3 regions of the Streptomyces sp. NPDC047853 genome follow, and region 2 is predicted to be linked to each of the others. Evidence: riboswitches for the same ligand, from Rfam matches in the RefSeq annotation. Region 2 holds a riboswitch; each other region holds the start of a gene.

Region 1 (9,625 bases), on a different contig from region 2:
GGCAGCACACCGTACGTACGCCGCCCGGTGAGGCCGTGCAGCATGTCCAGGCCGGGCTCCAGCAGCGACACGTCGCCCCGGAACTTGTTGACGAGGAACCCGGCGACCAGCGCCTGGTCCTCGGACGACAGCAGGGCCACCGTGCCGAAGAAGGAGGCGAAGACGCCCCCGCGGTCGATGTCGCCGACGACCAGCACGGGGAACCCGGCGCCCCGGGCGATCCCCATGTTCACGATGTCGGTCCGGCGCAGGTTGATCTCGGCCGGACTGCCCGCCCCCTCGCAGATCACCGCGTCATACGTGCCCCGCAGCTCGGCCAGGCAGTCCAGCACCGTGCCGAGCAACCGGCGCTGGCGCCCGCCGTGGTAGCCGCGGGCGCTCATCTCGCCGACCGGCTTGCCGAGCAGCACGACCTGGCTGCTGCGCTCACCCCCCGGCTTGAGCAGCACCGGGTTCATCAGCGCGGTCGGCTCCACCCGGCACGCCTGCGCCTGCATGGCCTGCGCCCGCCCGATCTCCGCGCCCTCGCGGGTCACGAAGGAGTTCAGCGACATGTTCTGCGCCTTGAACGGCGCGACCTTGACGCCCTGCCGCACCAGCCAGCGGCAGATCCCGGCGGTGACGACGCTCTTGCCGGCGTCGGAGGTGGTGCCGGCGACGAGGAGGCCACCGCTCATGAGTCACGTCCCTTCGTGAGTGCCCGGCGTGCGAGCAGCCGTGCGCCGGCGCACACGCCCAGCGCCAGCCAGCCCACGCGCCGGGAGAGCCGGACGGCCCGGTCGATGTCGCCGGAACCGGCCCGTACGGCGCGGCCGGCGGCCCCGTTGAGGACGGGCCGGTGCTCCACCCGCCCGCCGTAGGAGAGCGTCCCGCCGAGCCGCACGCCGAGGGCGCCCGCGAACGACGCCTCCACGGGGCCGGCGTTGGGGCTCGGGTGCCGCCCGGCGTCGGCACGCCACGCCCGCACGGCGCCCCGCGGATCGCCGCCGGCGACGGTGGCGAGGACGGCGGTCAGCCGGGCGCCGGGCCAGCCCGCGAGGTCGTCGAGCCGGGCCGAGGCCCACCCGAACCGGCGGTACCGGGCGGACTTGTGGCCGACCATGGCGTCCAGGGTGTTCACCGCGCGGAAGCCGAGCAGTCCGGGCACTCCGGCGACGGCGCCCCACACCAGGGCGCCCACCACCGCGTCCGAGGTGTTCTCGGCGACGGACTCGACGACGGCCCGGGCGATCCCGTCGGCGTCCAGGGCCTGCGGGTCCCGTCCGCACAGGTGCGGCAGCCGCGCCCGGGCCGCCTCGACGTCACCGGCCTCCAGGGCCTGCCCGATCGAGCGGGCCTCCCGGGCGAGCGAGGTCCCGCCGACGACGGCCCAGGTGGCCGCGCCGGTCAGTGCGACGGAGGCGGCGGGGGAGCGGCGTACGGCGCGTGCGGCGGAGGCCCCGAGGGCGGCGGCGCCACCGGCGCACAGGGCGGTGTGCAGCGCGCCCCGGCCCCGGTGGTCACGCCACAGCACCCGTTCCACGGCACCGGCGGCACGGCCGAACGCGGCGACCGGGTGCCCGCGGCGCGGATCGCCGAGGAGGAGGTCGCCGAGGAGGCCGGCGGCGGCGCCGTACGCGAAGACGCGTTCGGCGCGCACGGCTCAGCCGGCCGCGGGGCGGGGGAGGGTGTCGCTGGGGCACCCGGAGTCGCCGGTGTACCTGGAACGGCAGCCGCGCATGGCGATACGTCCTCACTCAGGGTGTCCGCGCCCTGGCTGGAAGAGACCGGCGGTGAGAGTTCCTGGCTTCCGGGGAGGGGCTCCCCGGTCACAGTGGCGGGACCGCGCCGGAATCGCACCGGGCTTCCTCTCCTGCCGCCGTAATGGCTCCGGCAGTCCACCACGGCCCGCGAACACCCGTCAACCTGGCGTTGACCTGCGACGGGGGAGTGTGCGAAGCCCCACACGCGGGTGGTGTGCGCCGGCACGCGAAGAGGCGGGGTGCGGGACGGTGGGTGTCCGTCCCGCACCCCGCCTCACGGGTGTGCGGTGATCGTTCGCGCGACGCTCAGGCGACGATCAGGTAGATGCCGTACGCCACCGCCGCCGCGCAGGCCGCGAAGCACGCGTACGCGCCGGTGACCGCGAGGGCCGCGGAGCCGCCCTGGGCGGTGGCCCGCTCCTGGCGGGAGAGGCCGGCGATGCCGAGCGTGAACAGGCCCACCAGGACCACGGTGGACACGAGGCTGACTCCGAAGACGGAGCCTAGAGCTGCCCAGTCGATGCTCATGGAGGTTCGCTTCTTCCTTCGTACCCGGGGGCGGGCTCAGACGGTGGTGGTGGCCGACGGGGACTTGGCGTCGGTCGCGGCGGCCGGGACGGCGACGGCCAGTTCCTCGGCCGCCCCGGTCGGCGGCGGGGAGACCGCGGCCATCGCCGTGGTCACCACACCGGACGGCTCGGGCTCGTCGATGACGTTGGTGTGGTCGACGACCTCGCGCCGGGAGATCTTCCAGATGGCGGCGCTGGAGGCGACCAGGAAGACGGCCACGACGGCGGTGCCCCAGTCGCCCAGGCCGCAGACCCACTCGGCGATCGCGGCGACCAGGGCCGCGGCCGGCAGGGTCAGGCCCCAGGCGACGAACATCCGGGTCGCCGTGGACCAGCGCACCACGCCGCCCTTGCGGCCGAGACCCGCGCCCATCACCGCACCGGAGACCGAGTGCGTGGTGGAGAGGGAGAAGCCGAGGTGCGAGGAGGCCAGGATGACCGTGGCGGCGCTGGTCTGGGCGGCGAAGCCCTGCTGCGGCTGGAGGTCGGTCAGACCCTTGCCCATCGTGCGGATGATGCGCCAGCCGCCGAGGTAGGTGCCCAGCGCGATGGCGATGCCCGCGGACAGGATGACCCACATGGGCGGGTCGGAGTCGGGGGCGAGGGCGCCGCCCGCGACCAGGGCCAGGGTGATGATGCCCATCGTCTTCTGGGCGTCGTTGGTGCCGTGGGCCAGCGAGACGAGGCCGGCGGAGGCGATCTGCCCGGCGCGGTACCCCTTCGCGGCGGCCTTGCCGTCGGCCTTGCGGCCGAGCCGGTACGTCAGCCGCGCGCCCAGCATCGCCGCGATGCCCGCGACGAGCGGGGCGGCGATCGCCGGGAGGAGGACCTTGGTGACGAGCACGTCGCCGTGCACCGCGCCGACGCCGGCCGAGGCGACGGCGGCACCGATCAGGCCGCCCATGAGGGCGTGCGAGGAGCTGGACGGGAGCCCGACCAGCCAGGTCAGCAGGTTCCAGAGGATCGCGCCGACGAGGGCGGCGAAGATGACCTCGGGACGGATGCCGGTCTCGTCGACGAGACCCTTGGAGATCGTGTTGGCGACCTCCACCGAGAGGAAGGCGCCGACAAGGTTGAGGACGGCGGACATCGCCACCGCCACCTTGGGCTTGAGCGCACCGGTCGAAATGGTCGTTGCCATCGCGTTCGCGGTGTCGTGGAAACCGTTCGTGAAATCGAACGCGAGTGCGGTTACCACCACAATCGCGAGGATCAGCGAGAAGCTTTCCATTTACCCAGGCAATCGTTCGAGGTCATTGGCTGGTCGAACGTAGGTAACCAGAGTGAACGGAAGATGAACTGGGAAGGGCGCCACAGTGACCGGAACGAGGGACACCACCTTCCGCTCCGTGCCCGCGCCGATGCTCTGCGGAGACGTGCCTGGCAGGATCGCCGGGGATCGGCCGTCGACGGGACGGCAGGAGTGCACGAGGCCTGCGGGGAGGAGCTGGTGACTGTGACGCGATCGACGGGCGGACGGGCGGACCAGGAGGTGGCCGAGGCCTGGGAGGCCCTCGTCGCCACGGCCCGGCGGACGGTGGCGGACGGACTGGTGGTCGGCACCTCCGGCAATGTCTCGGTGCGCGTCGGCGACACGGTGCTGGTCACCCCTTCGGGGGTGCCGTACGACCGTCTGGCGCCGGCCGACGCGACCGGCGTGGACCTCGACGGCCGACAGGTGCTCGGGACGCTGGTCCCCACCAGCGAACTGCCCCTGCACCTCGCCGTGTACCGCGCCACCGACGCCCGGGCCGTCGTCCACACCCACGCCGTGCACGCGACGGCGGTCTCGCTGCTCGTGCCCGAACTCCCGCCGGTGCACTACATGGCCGCCGCGCTGGGCGGCCCGGTCCGGGTCGCCCGCTACGCGACCTACGGCACCGACGAACTGGCCCGCGCCGCGCTCGACGCCCTCACCGGCCGCACCGGCTGCCTCCTGCAGAACCACGGCACGCTCACCCACGGCGCCTCCCTGGACCAGGCCTACGACCGCACCGCCCAGCTGGAGTGGATGTGCCGCCTGTGGCTGACGGCCTCCGCGGTGCCGGGCCGCTCCCCGTCCCTGCTGACCGAGGAGCAGCTCGCCGAGGTGACGGAGCGGCTCCGGGGGTACGGCCGGCGGACCTGACGGCCCTGCTCGGCGGTCACCCCGACGGCGGGCCGCGACGGGAGAAGGCGGGAGAAGGCGGGAGAGGACGGCAGAGGGGGGCACGAGACACGAACGGCCCCAAGGTCGTCGCTGGGTCCGGCGGATGCGCGCGTCCCGTCCGCACCGCGCACCCACCAGCACCACGGCCCCGGCGCCCGGCCGCCCCGGACGACACCGCCCGCCGCCGTCCCGGTGGCTTACTCCGCGGTCCCTCGGGAAACTGGGAAACGTGCGCATCCTCCCCGCGACGGCCGCTGCCGTCACCGCAGCCCTGGCCGCAGGGGCGGCGAGCGTCGCCGCCGGACGGCTCGCCAGCGACGCCGCGCTCAAGGCGCCGCCGGGCAAGCCCCTGCCCACCGAACCCCGGCTCACCGTGCACGGCACCGCCGCCGGGCAGATCACCCTCACCCGGGACCTCGCCGCGCTGCGCCCCGGCCGGTACGGCCTCGCCGGCGACGGTTCCCACGCGGTGGTCGGACCGGTCCTCGGCGCCGTCGAACACGGCGCCGACACCGTCGTCCGCCGCCTCGAACGGGTCACGCACGGCACCCTCGCGGCCGGCGACCGCGCCTGGTTCACGCCGAACCTCCACGTCGGCAACCCGGGCACCGCCCTCGACCTCGAACACGCCGACGTCGAGGTCCCCGGCGAACTCGGCCCCCTGCCGGCCTGGTTCCTGCCCGGCTCCCGCCCGACGTGGATCATCGCCGTCCACGGACTGGCCGCCACCCGCGAACACGCCATGAACCTGATGGCCCCCCTGAGCCGGCGGCAGGTCCCGGTGCTCGCCCTCGCCTACCGCGGCGACGTCGGCGCCCCCTCCTCGCCGGACGGCCTGCACCACTTCGGGGAGACCGAGTGGCGGGACGTGGACGCGGCCGTCCGCTACGCCCTCGACCACGGCGCCCGCCAGGTCGTGCTGCTCGGCTGGTCCACCGGCGCCACCATGGCCCTGCGCACCGCCGCGCTCTCCGGCGTGCGCGACCGCATCGCGGGCCTCGTCCTGGACTCGCCGGTCCTCAGCTGGGAGACCACGCTGCGCGCCCTGGCCGCCGCCCGCCGGACCCCGGGCGCGCTCCTGCCGCTCGCCGTCCGCGCCGCCCAGGGCCGCGCCGGACTCCGCGCCGACCACGACGCCGGTACCGCCGGCCTGTACCGCCCGGCGGTCCCGACCCTGATCTTCCACGGCCCCGACGACGAGGTGGCCCCCTGGCGGCTCTCCCGCCGCCTCGCCGACACCCACCCGCGACTGGTCGCCCTCCACACCGTCGAGGACGCCCCGCACGGCGCCATGTGGAACGCCGACCCCGACCGCTACGAGGAGACCCTGCGCCGTTTCATGACCCCGCTGGTATGACCCCGGCGCCGGTGTCCCACCGCTCGCCGCTCAGGTTCCGTTTAGCGGCGTACCACTGGCCTGTTCCCTGCGGTGACCCGCTTCAGACCTCGCACCTGCGCCGTCCCCGGAGCCCGACGGGGCATTCCGTTTGGGTTTTCGGACCGTCAACCGGAAGACTGCACCCGTGACGTCCCGTATCCCGCGCGACTCCAGGCTCCGACTCGTCCGCCCGCGACCCCTGGCCGCCGCCCCACCAGCGATGAACCAGCGGCGTCCGCGCCGCGCCGCGCCGCGCCCCCCGGAGGGCACACCGGTCCGGTCGGAACTGGCCAGAATGGCACGCTCCGGCCTGGCGGACGCGGCCCGTGTCGCCCGCTGGGCCGACAGCGCCCTCGGCCCCGGCCGCGGCAGCGCGACCGCCGACGGCAAGGCCACCCTCTCCGACGCGACCGCCGACCAGGCGGCCCGGGAGCTGGGCCTGACCGTGGCCCAGGTCCGCGCCGACTGGGACACCGCCCGGCTCGCCGGACTGGTCGAGGTGCACGGCGGCAGCGCCCGCCCCGGCTGGCGGCTGCGCGCCTGGAACCGTGACGACAGCGCCGTGCTGCGCGGCTGGGTCGCCCTCTTCGACGCCTGGTCGCTGGCCCACCCCGAGCCCGCCGGGCAGGAGCCCGCCGCCGTGGCCGAGGTCGTCTCCGCGATGCCCCAGGTGCTCTCCTTCCTCCAGCTGTCCGCGGGTCCCGTCCCGGTGGCGCAGCTCCTGGACCTGCTGGAGCAGCGCGTCACCGAACTGCGCACCGAACGCTGCGAGGTGCCCTACGGCCCCCGCCTGGAGCCGGGCATCCCGCAGACCCCCGCCGCCGCGCCGGCCCCGGAGACCGGTCCCGGCACCCCGCTCGCCCCCCTCCTCGACTGGGCCCTGCGCGCCCTCGCCTCCGTCGGCGCCCTCACCTGCGGCGACGGACACGCCACCCTCACGCCGCTCGGCAACTGGGCGGTCTGGGTCAAGCTGGAGCAGATCTGCGTCGCCGCGCAGAGCCCCGCCGGGCACATCGAGCAGGCGGCCGAGGACATGCTCCGCGGCTGCGCCCAGCTCCGCCCTAACGCCGCCCGCGCCGAGTACCGCGCCTGGCTCGCCGCCCGCCCCGTCGGCAGCGCCGTCACCGAGCTGCTCGGTGCCGCCCGCGGCGACGACGCCCTGCTGCGCGGCCTCGCCTTCGAGGCGCTGCGCGTCGTCGGCGCCCCCGCCGAGCCCGACGTCCGCGCCGTCGTCGACGAGCCGACGCTGCGCCCGTACGCCCTGCTGTGGCTGGCCGAGCACGACGGGATCGACCCCGAGGACGCCCACGAGGTCCTCACCCGCCACGAGGCGACGTGGCTCTGGGTGGACACCGCGGCCGCCGTCGCCGACCACGGTGAGGCCCCGCTGCTCGTCAGGCACCTGGAGTCCGCCGTGCAACCCACCGTCCCCGCCCTCCTCGACGAGGTCCGGGCCGTCGGCCACCCCCGCACCGTGCAGGTCCTGGTCGCCCTCGCCGCCGCGCACCCCGACCCCGCCCTGGCCAAGGCCGTGCGCAGAGCGGCCTTCCAGGTGCACACCGGCGGCAGCTGACCCGAGCGGCGGCGGTGCCTACCCGGGCACCTCCGGCGCGTACGTACCGAAGCTCCAGACGTTGCCCTCCAGGTCCCGGGCCATGTAGTCCCGCGACCCGTAGTCCTGGTCCGTGGGGGGCATCAGGATCTCCGCGCCGTGCTCCACGGCCCGCCGGTGATGGGCGTCGACGTCCTCCACCACGACGTAGACCCCCGTCGTGCCGGCGTTCTCCATCGCCTCGTCGAAGCGGCTGCCCGTGCCCTTGGAGCCGAGCATGATCGCGCCGTTGCCCTGGGCCAGCTCGGCGTGCGCCACCGTGCCGTCCTCGCCCTCGTACACGGCCAGCTCGATGAACCCGAAGGCCCCGGTGAGCTGCCGCAGGGCCGCCTTGGCGTCCGCGTACAGCAGCGTCGGATACACGCTCGGGCTGCCGCCGTCGATGCCTGCCATGCCGATCACTCCCTTGTGCGTCGGTGCCTGCGGGCCGGACGCCGCGAAGACCCGCTCCGACCACCCGGAGAAGCCCGCGATCCGGCCCTGTCGCCCAGTCTCGCACCGCCCACCGACAGCGCCCCGGACCCGTGCCGTCGAACACCGGGACCCCGAACAGGGGACCCCACCGACACCGGAATCCGGGAAAAGTGGTTGCACGGCCCCGTTAGACTGGCCCCATGGCCATTCTCCTCGCGCATTAGACGGCGGGAACGTCCTCCAGCCGCCCACCCCGCCACCCACCCGCCCAGGAGTCTGACCGTGATCTCCGCCTCCGGCATCGAGCTGCGCGCCGGTGCCCGCGTCCTCATCGAGAGCGCCACCTTCCGCATCGCCAAGGGCGACCGCATCGGACTGGTCGGGCGCAACGGCGCCGGCAAGACCACCCTCACCAAGGTCCTCGCCGGCGAGGGCCAGCCCGCCGCCGGTGCCGTCACCCGCTCCGGCGAGGTCGGCTACCTGCCCCAGGACCCGCGCACCGGCGACCTCGACGTACTGGCCCGCGACCGCATCCTGTCCGCGCGCGGCCTCGACACCCTGATCCGCAAGATGCGCGACAACGAGCAGCGCATCGCCAACGGCCAGGGCGCCACCCGCGAGAAGGCGCTCAAGCAGTACGAGCGCCAGGAGACGGAGTTCCTCACCAAGGGCGGTTACTCCGCCGAGGCCGAGGCCGCCACCATCGCCGCCGCGCTCAACCTGCCCGACCGCGTGCTCGGCCAGCCCCTGCACACGCTCTCCGGCGGTCAGCGCCGCCGCATCGAGCTGGCCCGGATCCTGTTCTCGGACGCGGACACCCTGCTCCTCGACGAGCCGACCAACCACCTCGACGCCGACTCGATCGTCTGGCTGCGCGACTACCTGAAGACCTACCGCGGCGGCTTCATCGTGATCTCCCACGACGTCGACCTGGTCGAGACGGTCGTCAACAAGGTGTTCTACCTGGACGCCAACCGCTCCCAGATCGACGTCTACAACATGGGCTGGAAGCTCTACCAGCAGCAGCGCGAGGCCGACGAGAAGCGCCGCAAGCGCGAGCGTCAGAACGCGGAGAAGAAGGCGTCCGCGCTGCACTCCCAGGCCGACAAGATGCGCGCCAAGGCCACCAAGACCGTCGCCGCGCAGAACATGGCCCGCCGGGCCGACAAGCTGCTGGCCGGTCTGGAGGCCGAGCGGAGGTCCGACAAGGTCGCCAAGCTCCGCTTCCCCGAGCCCGCGCCCTGCGGCAAGACCCCGCTGACCGCCGAGGGCCTGTCCAAGTCGTACGGCTCGCTGGAGATCTTCACCGACGTCGACCTGGCCATCGACAAGGGCTCCCGCGTCGTCATCCTCGGCCTCAACGGCGCGGGCAAGACGACCCTGCTCCGGCTCCTCGGCGGCGTCGAGAAGCCCGACACCGGCGAGGTCGTCGAGGGCCACGGCCTCAAGCTCGGCTACTACGCGCAGGAGCACGAGACCCTCGACCCGGAGCGCACCGTCCTGGAGAACATGCGCTCGGCCAACCCCGACCTCGACCTCGTCGAGGTCCGCAAGACGCTGGGTTCCTTCCTGTTCTCCGGCGACGACGTCGACAAGCCGGCCGGGGTGCTCTCCGGCGGCGAGAAGACCCGCCTCGCACTGGCCACCCTCGTGGTCTCCTCGGCCAACGTGCTGCTGCTCGACGAGCCGACCAACAACCTCGACCCGGCCAGCCGCGAGGAGATCCTCGGCGCGCTGCGCACCTACAAGGGCGCCGTCGTC
Region 2 (9,625 bases):
GATCTCATGGTCTACCTCAAGGCGGACTTCGCGACGGTGCTGCGTCGGATCGGGCTGCGGGGCCGCGACTTCGAGCAGGACGAAGGCCTCGTCGAGTACTACCGGACGTTGTGGTCCGGCTACGACGCCTGGGTGTACGAGCACTACTCGGCCAGTGAGGTCCTCGTCGTCGACATGAACCACACCGACGTGGTGAACGACCCCGACGACGCGGCCCGGGTGCTGCGGGAGGTCGAGACGGCCCTGGCGGCGGCCAGGTCCCGTCTCTGAAGCCGTCCGGCACCGGCACCGGCACCGCGCCACGGGACCACGCCCGCCGTCACTTCCCGGCCACCGTGCCCAGGAAGCGGATGTGCGGCCGGTCGCCGGGGCCGGGACGGGTGACCGCGGCACGCACGCCGTAGACGTCGGCGATCAGGGACTCGGTCAGGGTCTCGCCGGGGGTGCCGGCGGCCACCACCCGGCCCTGCCGCAGCACCACGACCTGGTCGCAGTACATGGCCGCGAGGTTCAGGTCGTGGAGGGCGATCACGCTGGTGACGGGCAGCTCGGCGACCAGGGCCAGCAGGTCGAGCTGGTGCTGGACGTCGAGGTGGTTGGTCGGCTCGTCCAGCAGTAGCTCGCGCGGCTCCTGGGCCAGGGCACGGGCGATCTGCACGCGCTGGCGCTCGCCGCCGGAGAGCGTGTGCCAGGGCCGGTCGGCGCGGTCGGTGAGGCCGGTGCGCTCCAGGGCGGTGCGTACGGCCCGCTCGTCCGCCGCGGTCACGGGGGTCCAGGCGCGGCGGTGCGGGACGCGACCGAGGCGTACGACGTCGAGGACGGTCAGCTCGACGAGGGTGTCGGCATGCTGCTCGACGACGGCCACCCGCCGGGCCACGGCGCGGCGGCCCCAGTCGCCGAGGGGACGCCCGTCGAGGGTGACGACCCCGCAGGTGGGGGCGAGGACGCCGGACAGCAGCCGCAGCAGCGTCGACTTGCCGGAGCCGTTGGGTCCGAGCAGCCCGGTCACGGAACCGGGTCGCGGGGCGAGGCCGACGCCGTCGAGGACCAGCCGCCCGCCCAGGGCACGGCTCACACGATCGGCGGCGAGGGTGGACGGCTCGGCGGGCGGCTGCCCCGCGGACGCCCGTCCGTGGGACGCCTGTCCGTAGGACGCCTGTCCGTCGGCTGCTTGCCCGTCGGCTGCTTGCCCGTGGGTCGTCCGCCCGTCGGTCCCCTGCCCGGTACCGGCCGTCATCGCGTCCTCCTCGTGCGGTAGAGGACCAGGACGAACGCCGGGACGCCGACCAGCGAGGTCACCACGCCCACCGGCACTTCCTGGGGATCGAGGACGGTACGGGCCAGGGTGTCGGCCCAGACCAGGAAGACCGCGCCGGCGAGCGCGGTGACGGGCAGCAGCCGGGCGTGCCCCGGGCCGACCAGGGCCCGCGCGCCGTGCGGCAGGACCAGGCCGACGAAACCGATCGCGCCGGCCGAACTGACCAGCGCGGCGGTCAGCAGGGCGGTCACGCACAGCAGCACCAGTCGGGTCCGGGCGACCGAGACGCCCAGGGTCGCCGCGGCATCCTGGCCGAAGGCGAAGGCGTCCAGGGTGCGGGCGTACCCGAGGCACAGCGCCAGGGCGAGCACCAGCACGGCCAGGCACAGCCCCACCTCGGTCCAGTCGGCCCCGCTGAGGGACCCCAGCAGCCAGAACAGCACACCCCGGGTGGTCTCCGCGTCGGCCGCCGTCGTCACCACGAACGACGTCAGGGCGGCGAACAGCTGCATCGCCGCCACCCCGGACAGCACCACGCGGTCCGTCGTCCCGCCGAGCGTGTGGCTGAGCAGCAGCACCAGCGCGAACGAGCCGAGCGCACCCACGAACGCGCCGCCGGAGACGGTCAGGGCGCCGCCGCCCGCGCCGAGGACGATCACGACCACGGCGCCGGTCGACGCTCCGGAGGAGACGCCCAGGACGAAGGGGTCGGCCAGCGGGTTGCGCAGCAGTGACTGCATCACCGCGCCGCACACGGCGAGCCCGGCGCCGCACACCGCGGCGAGCACCGTACGGGGCAGCCGCAGGTTCCAGACGATGCCCTCCCGGATGGGAGTCAGCTCCGTCGTCCCCCAGCCCAGGCGGGAGGCGACCACCGACCAGGCGTCGCCCACGCCGATGTCCGCCGGCCCGACGGTGATGGCCACGGCGACGGACACGGCGAGCACCGCGAGCCCGCCGCCCAGACCGGCCAGGCCGCGCAGCACACCGGCCGCGCCGGGCGGCCGGACCTTCCGGGAGGACCGCAGCGCGGTGGTCATCGGGCGAGGCCGTGCTCGCGCAGCGCCGCGGCCACCTTCTCGACGCCCTCGACCGTACGGATCGTGGGGTTCATGGCCTGCCCGCTGAGCAGCACGTACCGCTTCGCCCGCACCGCCTTCATGTTCCTCGTCGCCGCATTCGACTCCAGGAACGCGATCTTCTTCGCGGCCGACTCGGCGGTCTGCGACCTGCGGGTCAGATCGCCGATGACGAGCAGGTCGGGGTCACGGTCGGCCACCGTCTCCCAGTTGATCTGGGGCCACTCCTGCGTGCTGTCGTCGAAGACGTTCTTCGCGCCCAGCGCGTTCGTGATGACGCCGGGCGCGCCGCAGCAGCCCGCCATGTAGGGGGACTCCTGGTTCGCGAACCAGTACAGGACGGTGGCGTTCTCGGCGCCGGTCCCGGCGGCGGCCTTCGCCACCCGGCTCTCCAACCCGGAGACGAGCTTCTCGCCCCGTTCCTCCACCCCGAAGACCCGTGCCAGTTCCCGCACTTCGCGGTAGACGGTGTCCATGGCCAGGGGCTCGCTCCGGGAGCCGTCGCCGTCGCCGGTGTTGTCCTTGCCCTCGCAGTCGGCGGGCGAGAGGTACGTGGGAACGCCGAGCTCCTCGAACTTCTCGCGGGGCGCCACCCCGCCCTTGCCCAGGGTGGAGGTGAAGGAGGAGGCCACGAAGTCGGGTTCGGCGTCCAGGACCCGCTCGAACGACGGCTGGTCGTCGGCGAGCCGGGGCACCTTCTCGTTCGCCCGCTCAAGACCCGCGAGGACCGGGTCGGTCCAGGTGGCGGTTCCCACCATGCGGTCGGCCAGGCCCAGGGAGAGCAGGATCTCGGTGGTGCCCTGGTTCAGGGACACCGCCCGCTGCGGAGGGGCCTCGACCGTCACCTTCCGCCCGCAGTTGTCGATCGTGACGGAGCGCTTCCCGGCGCCGGCGGGCTTTCCGGACGAGCCGGAACCCGAGCCGGAACCGCACCCGGTGAGCAACAGGGCCCCGGTCAGGAGCAGGACGGAACGACGGGCGGGACGTGACAGCTGCAAGGTGTCGGTTTCCTCAACGTCAGGACCCAGGCGCGGGGTCCGTGCGAACGATCGGTCACCAGCAGGTCTTCGGACTCGGGGTCATCCCGGCGGAACGCCTTCCCGGACCCGGCCGTGACCGTCGTCCAGTGGCTGCTGCCCCGCCCGTCACCCTCACCGCTGCGCGTCAGTTCCGGATTCCCACCGGATTCCCTGACCCGTGTACGCGTAGGCCGCGTTCACGAGTGCGACTGGCGTCCGGAAGCTATCACAGCCCTCTCCCGTACGGTCCGACGGACCTTCGACCCTCCTCCGGGGTGGCCCCTTCGCAGCGGCGCTCAGCGGGCCTCGTCGCGCTCCCGGGCGGCGGAGAAGGTGCGTGCGCTCGGCACCAGGGCGGCGACCGCGGGCGCCGTGAAGCAGACGACCGCGCAGCCCGTGAGCACCGCCGTGACGCCGAAGGCGTCGATGGCGGGGGCGATGAGGGCGAGCCCGACCGGGGCGAGTCCGTACGAGAGCAGGAAGTCCAGGGAGGAGACCCGGGCCAGTTTGTCCGGGGCGACCTCGCGCTGGGCGGCGGTGAACCACGGCACGTTGAACAGCTCGATGCCGACGCCCGCGACGGCGTACGCGGCCATCACGACGGCCGGGTGCACGGGCAGCACGAGGCTGAGCGGGGCGAGTCCGTAGGCGGCGAGGCCGGCCAGGGCGGCCCAGCCGGGGGAGCGGGGACGCCAGCGGGCGATGAGCAGCGCACCGCCGAGCGCTCCGGCGGTGTACGCGGTCATCGCACCCGCGAGAACGACCTCGGTGCCGTACTCGTCCCGGCTGACCATGGGCAGGGCGACGCCGGTCGCGGAGTAGCCGGTGGCTATCACGGCCGTCAGCGCGCCCAGACCGGCGAGGAACCACGGGTGCCTGCGGGCCTCGCGGACCCCCTCCGCGAACTCGCTCAGCAGGGACGCCCTGCCCGCCCCGGCCGAAGGCTCCGCCGTGTCCTCCCCGGCCCCGGGCCGGGCGCCGCGTCCGGGCACGCAGGCCGCGACGAGCCAGAGGAGCCCGATGCCCATCAACAGGGCCCAGGTGTCCAGGAAGACGGCGAGCAGCGCGGCCGAGGAGGGGCCCACGAGGGTGGTGACCCGTACCGCCAACGTCATGGCGGCGTTGGCCTGTTGCCTGCGACCGGCGTCGACCACCTCGGCGGTCAGGGCCTGGTAGGCGGGTCGGCAGGCGCCCTGGCCGGCTCCGGCCACCGCGGCGGCCGCCGCCATCAGCAGCACCGAGCGGTCCAGGCCGAAGGCGATCACCGGCGCCGAGCCTCCGGCGGCGAGCCCCGCCCACAGCACCACACCCCGGCGGGAGTGCCGGTCGGCCAGGACCCCGGCCACGGGTACCGCGGCGAGGAAGCCGACCGTGCGGGCCGCGAGCAGCAGGCCGAGGTCGGTGGCGGCCAGGGTCCGGTCGAAGACGGCGAGACCCAGCACGAAGGGCAGGGCCCAGGTGGCCAGGCCGGACGCGGTGGCGCCTGTCCACAGGCGCAGGAAGGCCAGGTCGAGCAGGATGGAGCGCTGCTCACGGGGCGGGGACCCGGCGGGGGCGGGAGGGGCGGAGGGGCTGGGCACGAGGGGGCGCTCCTGTCCTGTCGGCGGCGGTGGATCGAACGCGAACCGGCTGCAACATCCTTGTCGCACAGGGAGGTTGTCCGGCGGTACCGGCCTCGGCAGGCGACGGGCAGCGCGGCGCGGACATCACACTATCGCAGTGATAATCATTTCCATTAGAGTGCTCCCGGTCGCTCCCTCGTGAGGGGTGTCGTGGCCCCGTGTCTCGTTTCGCCCGTCGATCCGGACTGTCTGTCGAGGTCGGGGGCGTGCTAGGTTCACCATATGAAAACGATTGTCATTAGCGAGGGAAAGTGAAGGTCCCGCACATGCCTCCGCCCTCGGCCTCTGGGCCTTCAGTCGGTGAGGCCGAGACCCCGGCCGGTGAGGCCGAGACCCCGGCCGAGACCCCGGCCGACCCGGCCGAGGCGTCGGCGCCCCGGCCCGCGGAGGCCGTGCGAGGCCGGTCGCAAGGTCGACTCGGCTCCCGTAAGGGGCTGTTGTTCGGCTGCTCGGCGCTGGTCGCCGTCCTGCTCGTGTCCGTCGTCGTCGCCATCGGGCTGGGCCCCGCGGTCGTCACCCCGGGGGAGACGGCCCGTCATCTGTGGGCGGCTCTCAGTGGCGGGCGGGTCGGCGCGGACGAGGTGACGACGTATCAGATCATCTGGCAGATCCGTACGCCGCGCGTGCTGCTCGCGGCGCTGGTGGGGGCCGGGCTGAGCGCGGTCGGTGTGGCGATCCAGGCCATGGTGCGCAACGCGCTGGCCGATCCCTTCGTCCTCGGTGTCTCCTCGGGCGCCTCCGTGGGTGCCGTCGGGGTCACCGTCACCGGAGGGCTCGCGGCGCTCGGCCTCTACGCCGTCTCCGCCGGCGCCTTCGTCGGCGCACTCGTCGCCTCGCTCCTGGTGTACGCCGCCTCCTCCAGCAAGGGCTCGCTGTCGCCGCTGCGCCTCGTGCTCACGGGTGTGGCCATGTCGCTGGGGTTCCAGGCTGTCATGAGCCTGATCATCTACTTCGCGCCGGACAGCGAGGCGACCAGCATGGTCCTGTACTGGACCATGGGCAGCTTCGGAGCCGCGGCCTGGGGCGCGTTGCCCGTCGTCTCCCTCGTGGTGCTGGCCGGCCTGGTGCTCCTGTACCGGTACGGGCGGGCACTGGACGTCCTCTCCCTCGGCGACGAGACCGCCGCGAGCCTCGGCTTCGATCCCGACCGGTACCGCAAGGTGCTGCTGGTCCTCGTCTCGCTGGTGACGGGCGTCATGGTCGCCGTCAGCGGCGCCATCGCCTTCGTCGGCCTCGTCATGCCGCACGTGGTGCGGATGGTCGTCGGCGCCACCCACGCCCGCGTCCTCGCCGTGGCCCCACTGGTCGGGGCAATCTTCATGGTCTGGGTCGACCTCGCGGCCCGGACACTGGTCGCCCCGCGCGAGCTGCCGCTCGGGGTCATCACCGCGCTGGTGGGGGTCCCCGTCTTCATCGCCCTGATGCGCCGCCGGGGCTACACCTTCGGAGCGCGCTGACGTGGACCTGAAACTCGATGAACTCTCCGTGGTGACGGACGGCAGGAGTCTCGTACGGGGACTCTCCCTGGACGTGCCGGACGGTCAGGTCGTTGGCCTCGTGGGCCCCAACGGAAGCGGCAAGTCCACCGCTCTGCGGTGCGTGTACCGGGCGCTGCGCCCCAGCTCCGGCACCGTCTGGGTGGGCGAACAGGACCTCACCCGGCTCCCGATGCGCGACAGCGCGCGGACCGTCGCGGCCATGACCCAGGACGGCGGCGTCGACTTCGACTTCACGGTCGAGGAGGTCGTCGCGCTCGGACGCGCCCCCCACCTCCGCGGCAACCAGGTGCTCAGCGTCCGGGAACGCGAGTTGTGCGAGCGGGCGATGGACCGGCTCGACATCGGACACCTCGCCCACCGGGGCGTGCTGACCCTGTCGGGCGGTGAGCGCCAGCGCGTCCTGCTGGCCCGCGCGCTCGTGCAGGAGCCGGAGATCCTCGTCCTGGACGAGCCGACCAACCACCTCGACGTCCGCCACCAGGTCGAACTGCTCTCGCTCCTGCGCGAGTCCGGACTGACCGTCCTCGTCGTCCTGCACGACCTCAACCTCGCCGCGGCGGCCTGCGACCGGCTCGGCGTGCTCTCCCGAGGCCGCCTGGTCGCCTCCGGCCCGCCCGCGGAGGTGCTCACCACCCGGCTCGTCGGTGACGTCTTCGGCGTCAGGGCCAGCGTCGTACCCCACCCGCTGACCGGTGATCCCCAGCTCCTGTACTCGCTCGACTCCACCCGCTGAAAGGCTGCTCACGCATGCGTACAACCCGAACCCCCGCCCCGGCCCGCCGGCCCGCCGCACTCGGTTCCGCCCTGGCGGCCGTCCTGGTGCTCGGCGGATGCGGCGCCGAGGTCGAGACGGCCGCGAAGGAGTCCGGCAAGGTCACCGTCAAGCGCTGCGGTGAACCGGTGGAGTACACGGTTCCCCGGCGCGCCGTGGCCTACGAGGGCGGCAGCGCGGACAAGCTGTTCGCCCTCGGCCTGACCGAGCACGTGCACGGCTACGTCATGCCTCCCGCCAACCCGCCGGTGAGCGAGTCCCCGTGGGCGTCCGAGTACGCGAAGGTGAAGATGCTCAGCGATGACCTCCTCAACAAGGAGGTCGTGGTCGAGGCCAAGTCCGACTTCGTCGTGGCCGGCTGGAACTCCGGCTTCAAGCAGGAGCGGGGCATCACGCCCGAGATCCTGGACCAGCTCGGCATCCAGAGCTTCATGCACACCGAGAGCTGCTTCAACTACCCGGGTCACCCGGAGAGGATGGCCCCCTTCGACGCCCTCTACACCGACCTCGAACGACTGGGGAAGATCTTCCGGGTCGAGAAGAAGGCCGCGGACGTCGTCGACGGGTTGAGGAAGCGCGTCGAGGAGGTCGAGGCCAAGGCCCCGCAGGGCGACCCGGTACCCGTCTTCCTCTACGACTCCGGCACCGACCAGCCGTTCACCGCGGGCAACCAGGTGCCGCCCAACGACATCATCAGGACGGCGGGCGGCCGGAACGTCTTCGACGGCCTCGACGAGCGCTGGACCCAGGTCAACTGGGAATCCGTGGCCGAGGCCGAACCCGAGGTCATCGTCATCCTCGACTACGGTGACCTGCCCGCCCAGAGGAAGATCGACTTCCTGAAGAAGTCCCCGCACACCCGGGACCTCCCGGCCGTACGGAAGAACAACTTCTTCGTCCTCGACTACAACGAGGGCATCAGCGGGCCCCGAAACATCGACGGCCTGGAGAAGTTCGCCACCTACCTGCGCGAACTGCAGGGCTGAGCCACCGCGCACCACGGTCCGGCGAAACGGCGCGCACACCCGCCCGCCGGACCGGCCTTCGACGTGCCCGCGCACCCCCCCCGCCCACCAGACCGGCCTTCGACGTGCCCGCGCGCACCCCCGCCCACCGGACCGGACTCGGACGTGCCCGCGCGCACCCCCGTCCACCGGACCGGACTCGGACGTGCCCGCGCGCACCCCCGTCGAACGACACAAGGAAAGGACCAGGCCCCATGGACCGCCACGCGATCGGACAGGCTCTCCTGGAGCAGTTGCCCCCGCCGCTGCCCGCCGACCGGATCATCGCCCTCAACCAGCCCAAGGCCGACCTGCACAGCACGCGCTCCTACGAGTGGAACGGCTGGACGTTCGACGTCCCGCCCGGCGTCTTCATACCCGGCTGGACCAGCCGCCTGATCCACGAGCGGCTGCTCGACGGCCGTATCGAGACCCGTGGCCTGCGGTACGCCGCCATGGGCGTCGGCCTGGGCGTCGAAGCCGTGACGGCCGGCGTCCGCGGCGCTCGGGAGATCCACGCGCTCGACGTCCATCCGGAGAGCGTGGCCGCCGCCACCGGCCACTACCGGCGCCTGGTCGGCGAGCGCCCGGACACCGCGTTCCTCCCCGCGGTGAGTGACGTCTTCGACGCTCTGGCCGACGACGTCCGGCTGGACGTCGTCACCTTCAACCCGCCCGCCGTCAGCCAGACCGTCAGCGACGCCCCCGACGTCGTACGCAACGTCTGCGTGGGCGCGCCCCTGCTGGCGAAGTTCTTCGCCCAGATCACGGAACGGGACCTGCTCGCCCCCGGCGGCGAGATCCACGTCATCGCCTCCAACACCGCGGACCTGCGGGCCCTCGTCCAGCACGCGCTGGACCACGGGCTCAGCCCGCGCGTCGACCATCTCCACGACTGGCAGGACGGCGTGCTGACCTTCCTCTTCCGCATCACCCACGACACGCCCCGCAGCGGAGGACAGCGATGAAGAACACCGACGAACTCCTGGCCGCCGTCCTGGCGGGCGAGCACGGCCCCCGGCCCGCCGACCTCGTCGCCACCAGCGTCTTCTGGGCGCACCACGGCACCCGGCTGGCCGGCGGCGACACCACCTACCTCAACCAGTACCTCCTCGTCCGCCTGGGCGACTCCTTCGGTGGCTGCGCCTTCGAGGCGGGTGAGGTCGACCCGTCCCTGTGCCGCGACGCCTCCGGCACCCCCGTCGACACGCTGCTGCGCGAGGGGCCGAGGCCGCTGCGGATCGCCGCGCTCGACGCCTACCTCAGTTCGGTCCGCCCGCACCGGGAGGCGACCGAGGCGGAACCGGTCACCCTGCCCGCCGGGACCCCCGAGACCCGGGCGCTGGCCCGGGACGCGGCCGTCGCCGGGCTC
Region 3 (9,625 bases), on a different contig from region 2:
TGCCTCACGACACACGCACACCGTTGCCGCGGTGGCCCGTGCCCTGGAGGCCCCTGATGACGTCAGACACCAGGCCGGACGAGGACGGGGCGGTAGGGGCCCCGCCCGGACTGCCGCGCCCTCCCGGTGACCGCGTCGCTCTGCGTGCCGATCTGCGCTCCGCCCTGCCGGACGCCACCGCGGCGGTGGTGGTGACGGCACTCGTCTTCGCGTTGCTGTGGGCGCGCATGGAGTCGGGTGCTTCGGACACCGTCGCGGTGATGCCGTTCATGGACGATGCCCGTACCTACTGGATGTACCTGCTCAGCCAGGCTTTCGGCTGGTCGGGACTGCTGTGGGCCTGGTGCACGGTGATCTTCGGCCTGTTGCTGTCGGGGCCGCGCCCCGCCCGGCTGCCGGTCTCCCGGCAGGTGCTGGAGCGCTGGCACCGCACCACGAGCCTGACCACGATGGCGCTGATGTTCGCGCACGCGCTGATGTTCGCCGCGGAACTGGTGCGCTACGAGACGGCACTGGACTGGGCCGAGCGGCTGTGGGTGGGCTTCGCCGACAGCTTCGTCCCCCTCTGGTACGACTCCGGCACCGGCCGGATCGCCATCCCGATCGGACAGGGCGCCCTGTACCTGGCGGTCCCGCTCGGGCTGCTGTTCTACGTCCGGCACCGCTTCGGAGCGAAGACCTGGCGACGCCTGCACCGCTTCGTGATCGTCGTCTACGTGCTGAGCGTGTGGCACACGCTGCTGTACGGCACCAACGTCTGGTACGGGGAGTGGCCGCGCACCGTCCTGTGGCTGCTGCAACTCCCGATCGCCGCACTGCTGTTGCTGCGCCTGCTGAGACCTGCCCGGCGGGCGGAGCGGTTGGGTCCGGCGGGCGAGGGCGCGACCCGGCCGGGGTGGTGGGTGCGGGCGGCGGGACGGGTCGTCGCCGGAGCCGTCGTCGTCGGGCTGGTCATCGTGGTGGTGTCGGGCCGTGACGGCGGGCGGGACCGTCCGGAGGATCCGCCCGCGACGGCCCCGCACGCCCAGGAGACGGACTGACGGCCGGCACCGGGCGGGCGGCACGGCGTCCCGGGATGGCAGGATGGCCGGCGACAAGGGCGACGGCGGAACGAGGAAGCCGGTGTGAATCCGGCGCGGTCCCGCCACTGTGATCGGCGAGCGACTCCCGACAGGCCACTGCCCGGCGACGGGTGGGAAGGCCGGGACGAGCATCGACCCGAGAGCCAGGAGACTCACGCGGTCGCCTCCTCGACGGACCACCGGGGCGGATCTCCCCGGAGAGAGGGACGGCACCGCATGCCCGCAACGCCGACCGGACCCACGACGGACGACGCGAGGACCGCCCCGGCCACCGGCCGCGTGCCGTGCCGCGTCGTCGTGTGCCGCGACTGCTGCTGCGGCACCCGCAAAGTGCCCGGCGTGGACCACGCGGCCCAGACCGAGCGCCTGCGTGCCGCGGTGCCGGTACGCGTCTCCGACTGCCTCGACGTCTGCGAACAGGCCAACGTCATCGTCGTACAGCCCTCCGCGGCGGGCCGGGCCGCCGGGGCGCGGCCCGTCTGGCTGGGGCTGGTCAACGACCCGGACGCGACCGAGGACATCGTCGCCTGGGCACGCGCCGGCGGGCCGGGCGTCGCGCCCCGGCCGGACATCCTCGACCTGTACGCCATCACACCACCGCGCCGGCGCCCGGCCTCCTGACCGTACGCACACGGAGCGCACGAACACACGGAGTCGGAGAAAGGGACAGCAACCGTGCACGCAGCCCGCGCCTCGACGGCGTCGGTCACCGCCGCCCTGCACGACGTGGCGGGCCTCGGCGGCTTCTTCGCACTGCGGGTCGGCGGAGAGGACGACGGCTGGCATCCGGTCACCCGCTCCTACGAGGCGGGTTTCACCGACCTCGCCGCGGCCGTCGCACGCCGTCACCGCACCCGGGAGCCGCGCGTCGACGTGTCCATCGCCCAACTCGGCCACGCCGCCCGCCTCTGGTCACCGGTGCTGGCCTGTGCCGTCCTGCACGGCATCGTCCTCGACCTGGAGGGCCTGCAGCGGGCCGACGACGGACCGGCCCTGCGGGTGCCCCGCCCGGCCGGCCGGTACGTCGACCGGGCCGAGGGCGATTCCGTCCGCGCCCTGTACGAGCAGGTGACGGGTCATCTGTCGGCACTGGCCCACGGCCTGCGCGTCAAGGTCGCCCCGCGGCTGCTGGACGGCAACTCGGCGTCGGCGCTCGCCGGGGCCGCCCAGGCCCTGCTCGCGCTCCGTCCGGCCGTCCGCGGACCGCTCACCGACCTGACGACCGCGCTGCTGGACACCGGACGCCTGGCGGGCACCGGAGTGCTGACCGGCCCCGACCTCGCGTTCCGCCGCAGGAGCTGCTGCCTCTACTACCGGGCGCCGGCCGGTTCGAAGTGCGGCGACTGCGGGCTGGCGTGAGGCGGGCGCCGGCCTCACCTCCCGGCGGCGGAAGGCCAGGGCTCGCGCGGTCGGACAGCCCCGGCCCGTCCTCGTCCGGTGCCTGACGGACCGAACACCCGCGGGACCTCGACGAGGTCGCCGGTAAGGTGAGGGAGACGGGGGCGTCCGTACTGCGGTGACCGTGGCCGGACGGGCCCCGGGCGCCGAGCGGTTCGGCGCCGGCCACCTGTACTCGCCCGAGCGGGGGTGTCATGTCCGCTGACCACTGCGCGTCCGCCGAGGAGGTCATCCCGGTCCTCCGGGTGGGCGACGCCGCGGTGTCCGTGCGGTGGTACGCGAGACTGGGCTTCGTCCAGCAGTGGGAGCACCGGTTCGAACCGGGCTTCCCGGTGTTCACGGAGGTCGCCCGCGGCCGCCTGCGGCTGTACCTGTCGGAGCACGAGGGGGACGCGCCGCCGGACACCCTGGTGTACGTGCGGGTCGCCGATCTGGACGCGGTCGCCCGGGAGTTCGGGGTCCGCCCCGAGGAGGCGCCGTGGGGGCGGGAGCTGGAACTGCGTGACCCGGACGGCAACCGCCTGCGCGTGAGCGCGGTCGGCGCATAGGCGGGGCCCCCGCGGTCACGCGACCGTGCTGCGGCCCACCACCGTGCCCGCGCGGTCGATGCAGATCACGTCCACCCTCACCGGCGCCCCGCGCAGCACCGCGAGGGCCTCGTCGCGGGCCGCCGTCGCGACCAGGTCGCCCAGGGGCACCCCGGCGGCCTGGCAGAGCTGGAGGGCGGCGAGGCCGGTGTTGGCCCCGATCACCGCGTGGGCCAGGGCCTCGTCCGCGCCGCCGCGCCGGGCCAGTTCGGCGAGCAGGCCCCGGTCGACCTGGGACCGGGCGGAGTGCAGATCCAGGTGGCCGGCGGCGAGTTTGGACAGCTTGGCGAAGCCGCCGCAGACGGTGAGCCGGTCCACCGGGTGCCGCCGTACGTACTTCAGCACGGCGCCCGCGAAATCGCCCATGTCCAACAGGGCGTCCTCGGGCAGCCCGTACTCGGCGACCACCGTCTTCTCCGAGGTGGACCCCGTGCATCCGGCGACGTGCGTGCGTCCGGCCGCCCGTGCCACGTCCACCCCGCGCCGGATCGAGTCGATCCACGCCGAGCAGGAGTACGGGACGACGATGCCGGTGGTGCCGAGGACGGACAGGCCGCCGAGGATGCCCAGCCGGGGGTTCCAGGTGGAACGGGCGATCTCCTCACCGTGGTCGACGGAGAGGGTGATCTCGACGTCGCCGCCGCTGCCGTACCGCTCGGCGACGAGGGCGACGTGGTCCCGCATCATCCGCCGGGGGACCGGGTTGACGGCCGGTTCGCCGACGGGCAGGGGCAGCCCGGGCCGGGTGACGGTGCCGACGCCGGGCCCGGCCCGGAAGACGACGCCGGAGCCCGCGGGCAACCGCCGTACCGTCGCCCGGACCAGCGCGCCGTGGGTGACGTCGGGGTCGTCACCGGCGTCCTTGACGATCCCCGCCGTCGCGTACGCCTCCGTCAGCTCCTCGGCCGCCAGCGCGAACGACGGGGTCTGCCCCTTGGGCAGGGTGATCGTCACGGGGTCGGGGAAGTCGCCGGTGAGCAGCGCCGTGTACGCGGCCGTCGTCGCCGCCGTGGCGCAGGCACCGGTGGTCCAGCCGGGGCGCAGCCCGGTGTGCTTCAGTTGGGCGCTGCGACCGCCCTCGGCCTCGCCGCTCATGCCTCACTTCCAGGAAGGGACTCGGATGAAGGACCTGTCGTGCACGTGCTGATCCTCGGCGGTACCACGGAGGCCCGGCGCCTCGCCGAGGGGCTGGCGGACGAACCGCTGCCGGGGCTGCGGGTCACCAACTCCCTGGCGGGACGGGTGTCCGCTCCCCGGACACCGCCCGGCGAGGTGCGCGTCGGCGGCTTCGGCGGTGCCGAGGGGCTCGCCGACTGGCTGCGTGAGCACCGGGTCGATCTGCTCATCGACGCCACTCATCCCTTCGCCGACACGATCAGCTTCCACGCGGCGCGGGCCGCCGCCACCGCACATGTTCCCCTGCTCGCGCTGCGCCGCCCCGGCTGGGAACCGGCCGAGGGCGACGTCTGGCACGAGACCGGCTCCCTGGCAGGGGCCGCCGCGCTGCTGCCCTCCCTGGGCCGGCGGGTCTTCCTGACCACCGGACGGACGGGCCTGTCCGCCTTCGCGGACCTGGCCGACCTCTGGTTCCTCATCCGGTCCGTCGACCCGCCCGAGCCGCCGTACCCGCCGCGCAGGGAGGTCCTGCTGGACCGCGGCCCGTTCACCCCCGAAGGAGAGCGCGACCTGCTGCTCCGGCACCGGATCGACGTCCTGGTCACCAAGGACAGCGGGGGAGCGGCCACCGCGCCGAAGCTGGCGGCCGCCCGTGAGGCCGGTGTGCCCGTGGTCGTGGTACGCAGGCCTCCGGTGCCCCGAGGGGTGCCGGTGGTCACCGAGCCCGAGCAGGCGGTGCGCCGGGTGCGCGAGGCCCACGCACGCCGCCCGTCCCCGGAGCGGCGCGGCCCCGACGTCCGCGGGTAGCGGCGAGGCGTCCGGACGACCTCTTCGGGGAGCGGCACGCGAGCCCGGCCACCTCGACGGCGAGCACGGTCGTCAGGGACGGATCGCCGGCACCGGGCCCGACGCTGCACAGCTCGCCACTCACTCCTCCTCGCTCGCGATCGCGTTGACCGCGGCGGCGGCGATGGCGCTGCCCCCGCGACGGCCCCTGACGATCAGGTGCTCCAGGCCGGAGGGATGGGCGGCCAGGGCGTCCTTCGACTCGGCCGCACCGACGAAGCCGACCGGCACACCGATGACGGCGGCCGGCCGGGGCGCCCCCTCCTCGATCATCTCCAGCAGCCGGAAGAGCGCGGTGGGCGCATTGCCGATGGCGACCACGGCCCCCTCCAGCCGGTCGCGCCACAACTCGAGCGCGGCGGCGCTCCGCGTGGTGCCGAGCCTCGCCGCCAAGTCGGGGACGGCCGGGTCGGACAGGGTGCACAGCACCTCGTTGTCCGCGGGCAGCCGCCTGCGCGTGACGCCGCTGGCCACCATCCGGACGTCGCAGAGGACGGGTGCACCGGCGCGCAGGGCCTCCCGGGCGCGCGCCACCACCGCGGGGGTGTAGGAGAGGTCACGCACGAGGTCGACCATGCCGCAGGCGTGGATCATCCGGACCGCCACCTGGCTGACGCCCGCGGGCAACGCCGCGAGGTCCGCCTCCGCGCGGATGGTCGCGAAGGACTGGCGGTAGATGGCCGCGCCGTCCTTCTCGTAGTCGTAGGGGGTCACGATGCTGATCTCGCTGCTCTCGGTCGTCGTCGTTCGGCTCATGAGGTGATCGCCGCCCAGGCGGTGGCGGGGTGGTGGCCGCTTGGCCGGGTGGCGGTCCCCTCCGCGAGGGCGCGCGCCCGCCGGACGGTGGGGGCACCGCCGGGCACGCGGACCCGGGCCGGGACGCCGTCGCCGGCCGCGTGCCGCCGCGGCCTCCCCGGGCACGCGTCGTCGCGATCCCGTGGAGCCTTCGTGGCCCGGGGTGATGAAGGCACGGCAGGTGTGGACACGGCGGCGAGCATACCGACCGTCACACCGGGTGTACGCGCTGCCCTCTCGCTGTGACCCTTACCGCGCCGCCCGAGGCACTTGGGGGGCGGGCAGGTGGCCGCGGCCTCACCGGCCCCGTCATCCCGGTGTCCGGGCCCGCAGAGCGTCGACGGTCCAGTCGAGCACCGGTCGCAGACTCTCAGGACCGGGCCAGCCGTTGATCACCGCGAGCAGCGAGCCGTACCGCTCCCTGCGAGGGTCGTTCATACGTCCCAGCCGGGCCAGGAGCTGCCTGCGCGACTCGGCGTCGTCGCGGTGGCCGAGGAGATGCGCGCAGCGGTTCATGAGCACCGCGACGGTCGGATCGGCCTGGAGCGAGGCTGGTTCGACACCCGCTGCCACGACCGGTGTGACCTGGTCGCGGACGATCGCAGCCAAGTCGCGGTGCAGAGCGGGTGGACTGCCCTGGTCGAGCCCGGCCGTCTGCTCCTGGGCCAGGAGTCGTACGAGGGCGCGAAAGCCCGGGTCCCGCGTCAGCTCGGCCAGTTCCACCCACGCCCGGATCTGCTCCGAATCGGGGTTGTCCGGCAGTTCCGGAGTCATCGAGCGCATGACTCCCGTGAACATGGAGCTGCTCCCCACACCGCCGAAGGCCGCGTCGAGGAAGTCGTCGACCAGCTGTCGGCGTTCGGCTTCGGAGAGCTTCGCCAGTTCGTGCATCAGATGTGTCTCCTCGAGGGTGGCCTCGCGTTCCGCCACGGCGGTCAGCACTGCACGGCGCATCCGCAGGATGCGGATCTGCACGTCCAACGCGTCGGCATGCACCGCGGCGACCTCCGACAGCGCGAGTCCCCGGTCCATGACCTGCCGGATGGCTGCAAGGTCCAGTCCCAGATCGCGCAGGGTCCGCACCAGATTCAGGCGTGCGACGGCATCGTCGTCGTAGAGGCGGTAGCCGGCCGGGCTGCGGCCGGCGGGCGGTACGAGTCCGCGGTCGGAGTAGAACCGGACGGTCTTCACCGCGGTACCAGTCCGCCGGGCCAGCTCGCCGATCGAGTAGAGCGTGTGGCCGTTCATGTCCCCACCTTCCGGTCTCCCCCTGCTGGAGACTCAAGCTCGTGAACGGCCGACGGCTCGTGGCCGAGTGCGTCAGCCGGGTCGAGGCCGCGGAAAGCGACTTCGACGACTCGGCGGACCAGCGGAGTCTGGCCCGCCTACCGCTCCTCCCACCCCGCCGCCCCGCACTTCGCCGAACTCGCAGCCGACGTACTCGCCCGCGATCGCCCGGCGATCCCGCACCGCCGCGACGACGCGCCCCCGGATGCCGAGCCGCCCCGCCCATGGGCGGTGGTGTATGACGAGACGACATCGCGCGGGTAGGCGGTCCCGACTCGACCAGAGGACGACCGGCGGCTGCCTTCTTCCCCGCACCGTTCCGGTGTCGGCGCGATGCGGCTCCCGGCTTCCTGCGCCTCTCCGGTGCACGCATGTCGGCGGGGGTGAGGGGTGAGGGGTGACGCCGCAGAGACCGCGAGGAAGGGTCCGGAGATCCTCGGTGCAGCCAGGCATCCGCTCAGTGCGGTGGTGGCAGCGGGTGCAGGGCGTTGCCGACTGTGCAGCCGCCCTCTCCGGGCATCCGCTGGATGCGAGGCGGCATCCACACCTCGGTGGCGCCGGGCCCCACGCGGGCGAGGAGGCAGTCCTGCGGGTCGAAGTGGCTGCCCGGGACCGACAGGAGAATGCCGACCCGCCCGTCCTCCGCGTCCACCTCGGTGCGGATCGCGGGATCCAGGTCGAGGGCGGCGATCGTACGGCGCACCCCGGCCTCGTCCACCCGGCCGCCCTCCGGCACCCGGGGAAGTGACGCGCGGAGCTGCTCGACAGGCAGCCGGGGTGGCTCGGGCGGCGGCGCGAAGGACAGCGGAGGGCCATCCGGGCAGTCCACGTCGCGGGGAGCCTCACCCCACCGGGAGGTGGGAGAGACCCGCACGGCGAAGCAGCGCTGAACGACGACCTCCTGGACGTCGAACCACTCGCTGTACGCCGAGCCGGACGTACGGACGATCACCTCGACGCCGTCCCCGTCGTGTGTCGAGGTACCCGTCACCCGCAGTACCTCCACACCGTCGATACCCGTGGCGGAGCGGCCGACCTCCTCCGCCGTGCGGGGGCGCTGACTGCGCAGCAGCTTGCCCGCCTTCGTGGCCGCCTCCCGCGCGACATCTGTCGCCTCGTCCTCGGAGGACTGCACCACGCCGCAGCCGACAGTGAGCAGCAACAGCGGGGTGAGAAGCAGTAGTCGGCGCATGGACCCACCCTTCCGGCGCCGCGCGCGACGGGCAGCCGCTCGCGTACTCAGACCGGTGCGGGTGATCGTACTCAGCTTGTCCCTAACCCGAACGCAGTCGGGCGCGCAGGACTGCCGCACCGTCCCCCTCGAGGTCCTGGCAGGCCGCCGCGCGGCCTGCCATCCCCATCACCAGCGAGAGGGTCGGCCCTCGGAGCAGATCCCCCGAGCCGGTGGTGAACGGTCCGTCCGTGGCCTCGACCCGCAAGCCCGCGATCGCGGTATTGCTCGCGACGGTGAAATCGCGGCCGGCGAAGAAGCGGGCCACGGCGGTCGTCGTGGCCACGGGGGGTGTCCGTACCAGCCCCAGTGGCCGGCGGATGTCCTCGCTGTGGACGACTGTCTCACCCAGCCAGGCCGCAGTATGTCCGGTCGGCCCGGAGGGTCCGGCGACCACTTCGCGAAATCGTCGCAAGGTCTCTTCAGGTGTAGCACCACGGTGCTGCGCGAGCCGTCGGTCGTTGTGCAGATCGGAGTCGAACCGCGCGGCCAGCATGCTCAGCAGCCAGCGCCACATCCCCGTGCCGGCACCTGCCGTCAGATGGGCCACGACCTCCTCCACGGTCCAGCGTTCACACAGTGATGCTTTCGCCCACTGGGCCTCGCTGAGCCGGGCGAGGTCCTGAGCGAGCGCCAACCGCTCGACGTGGATCGCCCTTTCCAGAGCTTTCCGAGTTTCCAGAACGTGTGGTTCAGCCATAGGGCAGCCTCCGGAGATCGGGTGTCCTCCCTCAGACTCCTGTCGCCGCCCGAACTCATCGAAGGTCGTGAGGGTGGGGCTGCTGTCTGAAGCCGCGGTGGGAGAAGCGTCACGCTTCCGGGACGAGCCGTACGCGTGGTTGTACGCGTGTCCGACCGGACGTGGTGACGAGCTGTTCGGGCTGGCGGCGCGTTCAAGGCGGTGTGCCGTGACGCGCCGGGACGCGCGGGCGGGAACTCTTCACAGTCCGCGGCGATGGTCCGGTTGGTGGTGTGGCCGCTGATGCCGCCGCCCTGACCGGTGTCGCGGGGCGCGATCTCGTAGTGCCGGCGGCGGGCGACGTGCGGGACAACGTGGCCGCCGCACCGTCACGTGGGGGCGAGGTGAGCGAAAACGGGTTGTGCCTGGGTAGATGATCAGCTTGGGTTCGTGCTCGTGACCGACTTGAACGATCTCGTACGTCCGGACCGCTATCCGCGTTCCTCTCGCTATGACCCCGCATGGCTGCTCAACCTCGACATGGGACCGAACCCGCTGTGGCTGCTGGAAGACCTCGCCCGGGACCTTGATCTGCGCCCGGGGA

What was found. Region 2 has a riboswitch for cobalamin ahead of ACGF5T_RS21505 (ABC transporter substrate-binding protein). Riboswitches for the same ligand answer to the same signal wherever they lie in the genome.
Region 1: it holds a riboswitch for cobalamin, as region 2 does, so the genes downstream of both, ACGF5T_RS28415 (cobalamin biosynthesis protein) here and ACGF5T_RS21505 (ABC transporter substrate-binding protein) in region 2, are expected to answer to the same signal.
Region 3: it holds a riboswitch for cobalamin, as region 2 does, so the genes downstream of both, ACGF5T_RS18835 ((2Fe-2S) ferredoxin domain-containing protein) here and ACGF5T_RS21505 (ABC transporter substrate-binding protein) in region 2, are expected to answer to the same signal.

The regions. Positions count from the first base shown of each region.
Region 1 is NZ_JBIDCI010000018.1:49,476-59,100, reverse strand. It holds gene ACGF5T_RS28420 (cobyric acid synthase) at 1-677, opposite strand, end outside; gene ACGF5T_RS28415 (cobalamin biosynthesis protein) at 674-1,639, opposite strand; cobalamin riboswitch at 1,756-1,898, opposite strand; gene ACGF5T_RS28410 (hypothetical protein) at 2,049-2,270, opposite strand; gene ACGF5T_RS28405 (inorganic phosphate transporter) at 2,307-3,542, opposite strand; gene ACGF5T_RS28400 (class II aldolase/adducin family protein) at 3,768-4,439, shown strand; gene ACGF5T_RS28395 (alpha/beta fold hydrolase) at 4,690-5,817, shown strand; gene ACGF5T_RS28390 (hypothetical protein) at 5,984-7,411, shown strand; gene ACGF5T_RS28385 (VOC family protein) at 7,430-7,843, opposite strand; gene ACGF5T_RS28380 (ABC-F family ATP-binding cassette domain-containing protein) at 8,147-9,625, shown strand, end outside.
Region 2 is NZ_JBIDCI010000011.1:113,108-122,732, forward strand. It holds gene ACGF5T_RS21490 (deoxynucleoside kinase) at 1-270, shown strand, start outside; gene ACGF5T_RS21495 (ABC transporter ATP-binding protein) at 320-1,237, opposite strand; gene ACGF5T_RS21500 (iron chelate uptake ABC transporter family permease subunit) at 1,234-2,298, opposite strand; gene ACGF5T_RS21505 (ABC transporter substrate-binding protein) at 2,295-3,335, opposite strand; cobalamin riboswitch at 3,378-3,585, opposite strand; gene ACGF5T_RS21510 (MFS transporter) at 3,653-4,855, opposite strand; gene ACGF5T_RS21515 (FecCD family ABC transporter permease) at 5,245-6,435, shown strand; gene ACGF5T_RS21520 (ABC transporter ATP-binding protein) at 6,437-7,210, shown strand; gene ACGF5T_RS21525 (ABC transporter substrate-binding protein) at 7,225-8,235, shown strand; gene ACGF5T_RS21530 (methyltransferase) at 8,469-9,221, shown strand; gene ACGF5T_RS21535 (Rossmann-like domain-containing protein) at 9,218-9,625, shown strand, end outside.
Region 3 is NZ_JBIDCI010000009.1:137,968-147,592, forward strand. It holds gene ACGF5T_RS18830 (ferric reductase-like transmembrane domain-containing protein) at 57-1,040, shown strand; cobalamin riboswitch at 1,110-1,236, shown strand; gene ACGF5T_RS18835 ((2Fe-2S) ferredoxin domain-containing protein) at 1,299-1,703, shown strand; gene ACGF5T_RS18840 ((2Fe-2S)-binding protein) at 1,758-2,441, shown strand; gene ACGF5T_RS18845 (glyoxalase superfamily protein) at 2,675-3,028, shown strand; gene ACGF5T_RS18850 (cobalt-precorrin-5B (C(1))-methyltransferase) at 3,044-4,162, opposite strand; gene ACGF5T_RS18855 (cobalt-precorrin-6A reductase) at 4,202-4,990, shown strand; gene ACGF5T_RS18860 (precorrin-8X methylmutase) at 5,111-5,785, opposite strand; gene ACGF5T_RS18865 (MerR family transcriptional regulator) at 6,134-7,072, opposite strand; gene ACGF5T_RS18870 (translation initiation factor IF-2) at 7,569-8,303, opposite strand; gene ACGF5T_RS18875 (maleylpyruvate isomerase family mycothiol-dependent enzyme) at 8,386-9,042, opposite strand; gene ACGF5T_RS18880 (methyltransferase domain-containing protein) at 9,478-9,625, shown strand, end outside.